Regions from separate parts of the Streptomyces sp. NPDC057565 genome, predicted to be linked through region 2. Evidence: riboswitches for the same ligand, from Rfam matches in the RefSeq annotation. Region 2 holds a riboswitch; the other holds the start of a gene.
The links. A riboswitch is a leader RNA that binds a small molecule or an ion and turns the genes downstream of it on or off. The one in region 2 is predicted to bind cobalamin.
Positions count from the first base shown of each region.

Region 1 (4,157 bases), on a different contig from region 2:
GCGGTGATCACCGCCGAGGGCGACAACCTGGCCATCCACGCCAAGGCCGCCGCGGAAATGCTCTTCGCCGCCTCACCGGCCGCGGACGGTGGCACCTCGGGCCGAGCCACCGGAGAGCTCACGGACCCCCGGTTCCTGGGGTGGCTGCATGCGCAGGTGGAGGTCATCTGGTTCGCCCGCGCCAGGGAGCGGATGCGCAGCGCACCGCACGGTGATCCGCTGGCGCGGTGGAACGCGGCGTCCGGGTCCGCCCTGCGGGGCGTCGAGGCGCACGCCCGCCGACAGGCGGCCGAGGCGTACGCGGAGGCGGTCGCGGAACTGCCCGAAGGCCCTGGCCGCGAGAGGCTGGCCGAGCTGGAGCGGCTGTTCGCCCTTCAGTGGGTGGCCCGCAACAGTGGCGATCTGCTCGCCGCCGGCCATCTGACGACTGATCAGGTCAATGCCCTGCCGGACGCCGTCGAGCAGCTCATCGCCGCCGTCGCCGGGCATCTGCCCACCCTGATCGAGTCCTTCGCGCTGCCGGACGAGGTGCTCGCGGACTGGCCCATCGCGGGCGCCGACTACGTCGATGCGTACGACGATCCGGAGGCGTCCTGGCACACCACCGGGGCGCAGGGGGAGCGTTGAAGGCTTCGGGCGAGCGAACCGCCGGGCAGCCGTGCCGGGTACGGGAGGCGGCGGGGCCCTCGGAGTCCGGGCCGTTCTGCCGGCGTACCGGGGGCACCGCATCCGTCCTTTCCCGGTGCTGTACGAAGCCGCGGATGATCGTTGGCGAATCGGTTCGCCGCAAGGCGTAACCGGCAGATCGGGAGTCAGTTACATCGGCGTCGGGACCGTGCGTTCCGCCGTCCCGGGCATCGGCAGAACCTGCATGACGTGCGCGACCTGTACGACCTAGCGAAGAGGAAGATCATGAGCGCGATTCACCCCAAGATCACCGACGTTCTCACGAACACCTTCAAGGTGCCCGCCGCCGAGATCCTTCCGGGTTCCACGATGGACAGCCTGGAGATGGACTCCCTCGCCGTCGCCGAGTTCGCCGTCATCATCAAGGAGACGCTGGGGGTCGAGGCCGACTCCGACAAGCTCTACAAGGACGCCACCCTCGCCGACATCACGACGTTCATCGATGCTGCGATGAGCGGCGATCCCGCGATGAGCGACGCCCGATGAACAGGCCTGCCGTCGCCGTCACCGGTCTGGGGATGATTACCCCGGTCGGCAACGACACCGACACCACCTGGGAAGGGGTGTGCGCGGGGGTCTCACCGGCCCGCACCGTCCCCGAGCTCGAAGGCTGCGCGATCGACTTCGCCTGCACGGTCTCCGGCATCGATCTGGACGAGGCGGTCGGCGGCCGTGCGGCCTTCCGGATGGGGAGGTACGTCAAGTTCGCCGTCCTCGCCGCGCGGGAAGCGGTCGCGGACGCCGGACTGGACCCGGCCGACTGGGACGGCAGCCGGGTCGCCGTGGTCGTCGGCACCAGCAGCGGAGGCTCCGCGGGCCTGACCGAACAGGCCGTCGCCCTCGACCGGCGCGGACCGGGGGCCACTTCACCGGCGGGGATCCTCCTCGCCATTCCGAACATGCCCGCTGCGGAGATCGCCATCCGGATGGGGGCGACCGGTCCCAGCCTGGCGCCGTGCACCGCCTGTTCGTCCGGGGTCACCGCCCTCTCCGTCGCCCGGGACCTGCTGGTCACCGGGCAGTGCGACCTCGCGATCGCCGGAGCCACCGAGTCGATCGTCTTCCCGGTCGCCATGACCGGATTCGCCCGGTCCGGTGCCGCCGCGACGAGGGACGGCGACCTGGCCCGCCTCTGCCGGCCGTTCGCGGCCGACCGCGCCGGTCTCGTCATGGGCGAGGGTGCCGCCGTCATGGTGCTGGAACGGGCGGACGACGCACGGGCCCGGGCAGCGGTCCCGCGGGCGCTGCTCGCCGGGACGGGCGCCACCACCGACGCCCACCATCCCACCAGTCCGCATCCGTCCGGCGCCGTCGCCCGGGCCGCGGTCGAGGCCGCGCTGCGCGACGCGGACTGGGAGGCCGAGGACGTCGAACACGTCAACGCGCACGGCACGTCGACACCGCTGGGCGACGCCACCGAAGCCGCTCTCATCAGCCGGGCCTACCCGCACCGGCCACCCGTCACCGCCCCCAAGGGGGTACTGGGCCACTGCATGGGGGCTGCCGGAGCCATCGAGGCGGGGCTGACGATCCTCACGCTGCAGCGCGGCGTCGTACCGCCGATCGCCAACCTGGACGCCCCGGCGCCCGAGTTCGACATCGACTGCGTCACCGAACAGCCTCGCCACCGGCCCGTCCGACGCGCCGTGAGCCACTCCTTCGGGTTCGGCGGCCACAATGCCGTGGTCGCCCTCCAGCGCCCGTAGGCATGGGGGAGCGGGCCGGGACGGCCGGGGCGCCTGCGGCCCCACCACACCGCCGACCAGCCGCGCGGGGCAGCGTGATAGCTTGCCGAAGCCAGTCAAACTCCACGTAGGGGTCAGGGAATCCGGTGCGAATCCGGAGCTGACGCGCAGCGGTGAGGGGGACGGGCGGGGCCACGGCCACTGGGACGTCCACGGATGTCCTGGGAAGGCGTCCCGTCCGAAGGAACCCGAGTCCGAAGACCTGCTGGCACCTGCCGCCCGGTACCGGGCGGCAGCACTCCGTACACCGGGCTCCGCGCATGGGCCCTGAGACGCAGAGGGACTCCGTGCCGTCCATAGCCAGCCCTGTCCGCGCCGCCGCCCTGCTCTCGGCGGCACTTCTCCTGCTGACCGCGTGCGGCGGAGGGACCGACGACTCTGCAGCCAAGTCAGCCGGTGGCGAAGGCTATCCGGTGACGCTCAGGAACTGCGGCCGCACCGTCACCGTCGCAGCCGCACCGCACCACGCCGTCTCCGTCGACCAGGGATCGACGGAGATCCTGCTCTCCCTCGGCCTCGCCGATCGGCTGGCGGCCACAGCCACCTGGACCGACCCGGTGATGAAGGGACTGGAGAAGGCCAACGCGAAGGTGCCACGCCTCTCGGAGAACCGGCCGTCGTCGGAGAAGGTCCTCGACCAGGAACCCGACTTCGTCAGCGCCTCGTTCGAATCGACCCTCGCCAAGGGCGGCGTCGCCCCCCGAGAGCAGTTCGAGGAGCTCGGTGTCCCCACCTACGTGTCGCCCGCCGACTGCACCGGCAAGGACAACAGCGGCGGCGGCGACGGAGCGCGTACCGAAGCACTGACCATGGACAGCGTCTACGGCGAAGTGCGCGATCTGGCGGCGGTGTTCGGCGTCCAGCAGCGCGGAGACGAGCTCGTCGCCCGGCTGCGGGAGCGGGTGAAGAAGGCCACCGACGGCATCGACGCGTCCGACGCCACCCTCCTCTACTGGTTCTCCGACTCCAAGGCCCCGTACCTGGCGGGCTGCTGCGGCGCACCCGGCGTCATCACCAGGGAGCTCGGAGCGAAGAACGTCTTCGACGACACCCATGAGGAATGGCCGCAGATCAGCTGGGAGACCGTCGCCGACCGCAACCCCGACGTCCTGGTCATCGGCGATCTGACGCGCAAGGCACAGACCGCCGAGAGCGCCGCGAAGAAGATCGAGTTCCTGGAGTCCAATCCCGCGACGAAGAACATGGACGCCGTCAAGCACAAGCGGTACGTGCTCCTCAGCGGCCAGGCCATGAACCCGTCCATCCGGACGGTCGAAGGCCTGGAACAGGTCGCCGCCGGGCTGCGGACGTTCGGGCTCGCCGGGTGACGGACACCGAACGGGGCGCAGCGGTACGTACGGAGCAGGCACCCGGAACCGATACGCACCACAGGGCCGGTGGCGCGCGGGGGCTGCGCGACGGTGTGCTGTGGGCCGCGGGCGTCGCCCTGCTCGGGTTGTCCGTTGCCGTCGCCGTCACCATCGGCCCCGCCCGGATCTCCGTCGCCGACGTCTGGTCCGCGGTGGCCGCCCATCTCGGGGTGGGCGACTCGCGGCTCACCCCGATCCGGGACGGCATCATCTGGAACCTGCGCATGCCCCGTACTGTGCTCGCCGCCGTGTGCGGCGCCGGGCTCGCGGTGTGCGGCACGGTCATGCAGTCCCTGCTCCGCAACCCGCTCGCCGACCCGTTCGTCCTCGGCGTCTCCTCCGGGGCGTCGACGGG
Region 1 covers NZ_JBHVFU010000012.1:199,900-204,056, forward strand. The annotation lists gene ACFU8W_RS23175 (acyl-CoA dehydrogenase) at 1-627, shown strand, start outside; gene ACFU8W_RS23180 (acyl carrier protein) at 913-1,173, shown strand; gene ACFU8W_RS23185 (beta-ketoacyl-[acyl-carrier-protein] synthase family protein) at 1,170-2,393, shown strand; cobalamin riboswitch at 2,469-2,657, shown strand; gene ACFU8W_RS23190 (ABC transporter substrate-binding protein) at 2,693-3,760, shown strand; gene ACFU8W_RS23195 (FecCD family ABC transporter permease) at 3,844-4,157, shown strand, end outside.
Region 1: it holds a riboswitch for cobalamin, as region 2 does, so the genes downstream of both, ACFU8W_RS23190 (ABC transporter substrate-binding protein) here and ACFU8W_RS07460 (prenyltransferase/squalene oxidase repeat-containing protein) in region 2, are expected to answer to the same signal.

Region 2 (4,157 bases):
GACGCCCGGATGGCCGACCAGGTACTCGCTCACCTCGCGGTCCGCCGGAAGGATCGACAGCACCCCTTCGGGGAGCCCGGCCTCGGCGGCGATCTCGGCCAGGATGTAGGCGTCCAGGGGCGATTCGGGCGAGACCTTGAGCACGGCGGAGCAGCCTGCCAGGAGCGCGGGCGCGAGCTTGGCGGCGGCGGTGAACTGCGGGACATTCCACGGCACGACGGCCGCGACCACCCCGACCGGCTCCCGGCGCACCAGCAGCGGCCCGAGGACGCCGTCGCGGCGCTCCTCGTACGGGAAGGTGCGGGCGACGGTGATCGCCGCGTCCCACACCATCATCGCGGCGAGCGCCTGCACCATCACACTGGAGCTGTACGGAGTTCCGTTCTCGGAGCTGATCACGCGGGCGATCTCCTCGTGCCGCACGGCGAACGCGTCCTTGATCCGCGTGATCACCTCGATCCGCTCGTTCAGGGACGCGCGCGGCCAGGGCCCTTCGTCGAAGGCCCGGCGGGCGGCGGCGACAGCCCGGTCCACATCCGCTTCACAGGCGTGCGGCACCCGACCGATGACCTGCTCGGTGTGGGGCGATATCACCTCGATGACGTCCCGGCCGAGCGGATCGACCAACTCCCCGCCGATGAACAGTTTTCCGTGTTCCACAAGCTCGGTCATGGCTGCTGCCTCCCGCGACCCGGCACGTACCGACTCCACACCTGATTTCATATCTGACTCCGTGTCAGAACTGATACCAGTTCCAGTTCCAGGAGTCCACGCCCCGGACGGGGGCGCTGCAACACCCCCGCACGGATGGTCGACTTGGGCTACTAATGGAACAAGTTCTCGTTACAGTAGGGGTGGCACAGCGCGGCCCGGCCGACGCGAGAGATGGGGAGCCCATGACACAGGTGACCGAGCACGGCGGCGGCGTGTGGTCCATCAAGGTCCCGATCCCGGACAACCCGCTCGGCCACACCCTGGTGCATGTCCTCGACACCGACCGCGGGCCGGTCCTCGTCGACACCGGCTGGGACGACCCCGACGCCTGGGACACCCTGGTCGCCGGAGTCGCCGCCGTCGGTGTGGACATCGCAGGCATCCACGGCGTGGTCATCACCCACCACCACCCCGACCACCACGGACTCTCCGGACAGGTCCGCGAGGCATCGGGGGCGTGGATCGCGATGCACGCCGCGGACACCGCGATCGTGCGCCGCACCCGCGAATCCGAACCGGGCACCTGGTTGAGCTACCTCGCGGCGAAGCTCGCCGCGGTCGGCGCACCGGAGGAGCACCTCGCCCCGTTGCGCGCCGCCCGCACGGGCGGCCGGATGCGCACGCTCCCCGGACTGCGCGCCGCCCTCCCGGACCGCGAGATCGTCCCCGGCGAGCTGCTCGACCTCGCGGGCCGGCGGCTCCGGGCGATCTGGACGCCGGGCCACACCCCCGGCCATGTCTGCCTGCACCTGGAGGAGGACCACCCGGCCGGTCTGCCCGGCCGCGGCCGTCTCTTCTCCGGTGACCATCTGCTGCCCGGCATCAGCCCCCACATCGGGCTGTACGAGGACCCGGACGATGCGACGGTCACCGACCCCCTGGGCGACTACCTGGACTCGCTGGAGCGCATCGGCCGGCTCGGGGTCGCCGAGGTGCTCCCCGCCCACCAGCACCCGTTCGCGGACGCGGCGGGGCGCGTAGGGGAACTCCTCGACCATCACGAGGAGCGGCTGACCGGACTGCTCGCCCTGCTCGCCACCCCGTTGACGCCATGGCAACTGGCCGAGCGGATGGAGTGGAACCGGCCCTGGGAGCAGATCCCGTACGGTTCGCGGAACATCGCCGTCTCCGAGGCGGAGGCTCATGTGCGCCGGCTGGTGAAGCTGGGGCGCGCGGAGGCGGTGCCGGGCAGCGGACCCGTGACGTACGTCGCTGTGTGAGGCAGCCCTCCGCCCGGAAGGGGCCGGCTACGCCCCGGTAGAATGTGCGAGTCGTCATCATGCCCGTTCAGGGGGAAGCCGGTGCGAATCCGGCACTGACCACGCAACCGTGAGCCGCTGACACAGCGGTGAGTCGGGCTGCCCTGTCCGCGGTCGTGACCGGCTCGCGTCACCGGAACCCCGGTGGCCGGCACCGTCGAGGAATACGGGGCCGGAGCCTGGTGCCTGAGTGTGCCTGTGCCCGGTTTCCCACCAGGAGAGGCTCAGCCCGCCATGACCGTACGCCGCAGCGCAGCAGCGCTCGCCGCCACCGCCACCGTGCTCTGTGCGGCCGCTGCCCCGGCCGCGGTCGCGGCACCGTCCCCCTCCCCCACCCCGTCCGTCGCGCTGCCCTCCGGGCTGTACGGAACCAAGGACCCGACGTACGACGGGGTCTGGCGGCAGTCGCTGGCCTTCCTCGCCCAGCGCGTCGAGGGGGTCGTGCCCGCGACGAAGTCGGTGGACTGGCTGATCGCCCAGCAGTGCGCGAGCGGCGCCTACGCCTCGTACCGCGCCGATGTCTCCAAGCCGTGCGACGCCAAGACCATGCTGGACACCAATGCGACCGCCGCCGCGGTGCAGGCGCTGGCGGAAATCGGCGGGCACGGCGACATCGTGAACAACGGCGTCCGCTGGCTGAAGTCCATCCAGAACGAGGACGGCGGCTGGGGCTACAACGCGGGTTCCCCCAGCGACGCCAACTCCACCTCGATCGTGATCGGCGCGCTGGCCCGGCAGGGCCAGCGGATCGGCGACATGACGAATCCGGGCGGCAAAACCCCGTACGACGCACTGCTCGCGCTCGCGATCCCGTGCGGCGGCAAGGACGGGGGCGCGTTCGCGTACCAGCCCGACAAGGCCGGGAAGCTCGCCGCGAACGCGGATGCCACCGCGGCCGCCGTGCTCGGCTCGATGGGCAAGGGGCTGGCCGCCGGGGACAACGCCACGGTCGAGGGCAAGCCGCCGGCCTGCCGGACGAGCGACGTCGTCAAGCCGGAGCAGGCTGCCCAGAACGGCGCCTTCCACCTCGCGGGCGCCCTCGCGAAGAACGGCAACCATCTGAACCTGCCGCCGATGCCGGGCTCCGACGACACCACCCCGCAGCCCGACTTCGGCAACACCGCGGACGCGGTCGTCGCCCTGGCCTCCGCGGGCCACAAGAACAAGGCGGCCGACGCGGTCGGCTGGCTGCAGAAGAACTCCAGGAGCTGGGCCGAGGAGAGCGGCCCGGCCGCCTATGCCCAGCTGGTCCTGGCCGCGCACGCGACCGGCGCCGACGCCCGCGACTTCGGTGGCGTCGACCTGATCCGGGAGCTGAACGCGAGCGGTCCCGCGCCCGCCGCCGTCATCACGCCCAGTGCGACCCCGGACGACTTCTCGGCCCAGGACGGCACCAGCGACGACGCCGGTCTCGGGGTGTGGTGGCTGGTCGGTATCGGTCTCGCCGCCGGTGCGGGCATCGGTTTCCTGATCAGCAGCCGCCGGAAGCAGCCGTGAACCGGGCGGGGAATCGTGCGGGGCATGCCTTCGGCGGACGGGTGGCCGTCGCGCTGCTGCTGGTGCTCGGCGCCGCTCTGACCGTGCTCGGCGCGGGCACCGCCCATGCGGCCGGCTACCGCTACTGGTCGTTCTGGGAGGGCAAGGGGTCCGGCTGGGCCTACGCCACCCAGGGACCCTCGCTCGTCCGGCCCGACGACGGGGCGGTGCAGGGCTTCCGGTTCTCCGTGAGCGAGGACTCCCAGGACTCGGCGAAGCCGCGCCGCAGCCCCGACTTCGCGACGGTCTGCGCGGACACCCCCGCCAAGGACGGCACCAAGCGCGTCGCGCTCGTCATCGACCCCGGCACGGCGGCGGACGCCCCGGCCGGGGAGACGCCGCCCGCGCTGCGCACCGCCTGTGCGCAGGTCGCCCCCGGGGCGAGTACCGCCGAGGCGCTCGCCTCGGTGGCCAAGCCGCTGCGCTACAGCAGCGACGCCCTGCTCTGCGCCATCTCCGGCTACCCCGCCTCGGGCTGCGGTGAGCAGGTCTCCGGCAGCGGGCACACGGCGTCCGCCTCTCCCTCGTCCTCCCACCCCGGGAACGGGCGCAGCGGTCCGTCCACCGGCGTGCTCGTCGGGCTCGGTGCCGTCCTGCTGCTCGGCATCGCCGCCGTCCTGCAGGCCCGCCGCCGGCGCGGATGACCGC
Region 2 covers NZ_JBHVFU010000003.1:41,420-45,576, reverse strand. The annotation lists gene ACFU8W_RS07470 (aldehyde dehydrogenase) at 1-672, opposite strand, end outside; gene ACFU8W_RS07465 (MBL fold metallo-hydrolase) at 897-1,934, shown strand; cobalamin riboswitch at 1,966-2,100, shown strand; gene ACFU8W_RS07460 (prenyltransferase/squalene oxidase repeat-containing protein) at 2,208-3,470, shown strand; gene ACFU8W_RS07455 (SCO2322 family protein) at 3,467-4,153, shown strand; gene ACFU8W_RS07450 (energy-coupling factor transporter transmembrane component T) at 4,150-4,157, shown strand, end outside.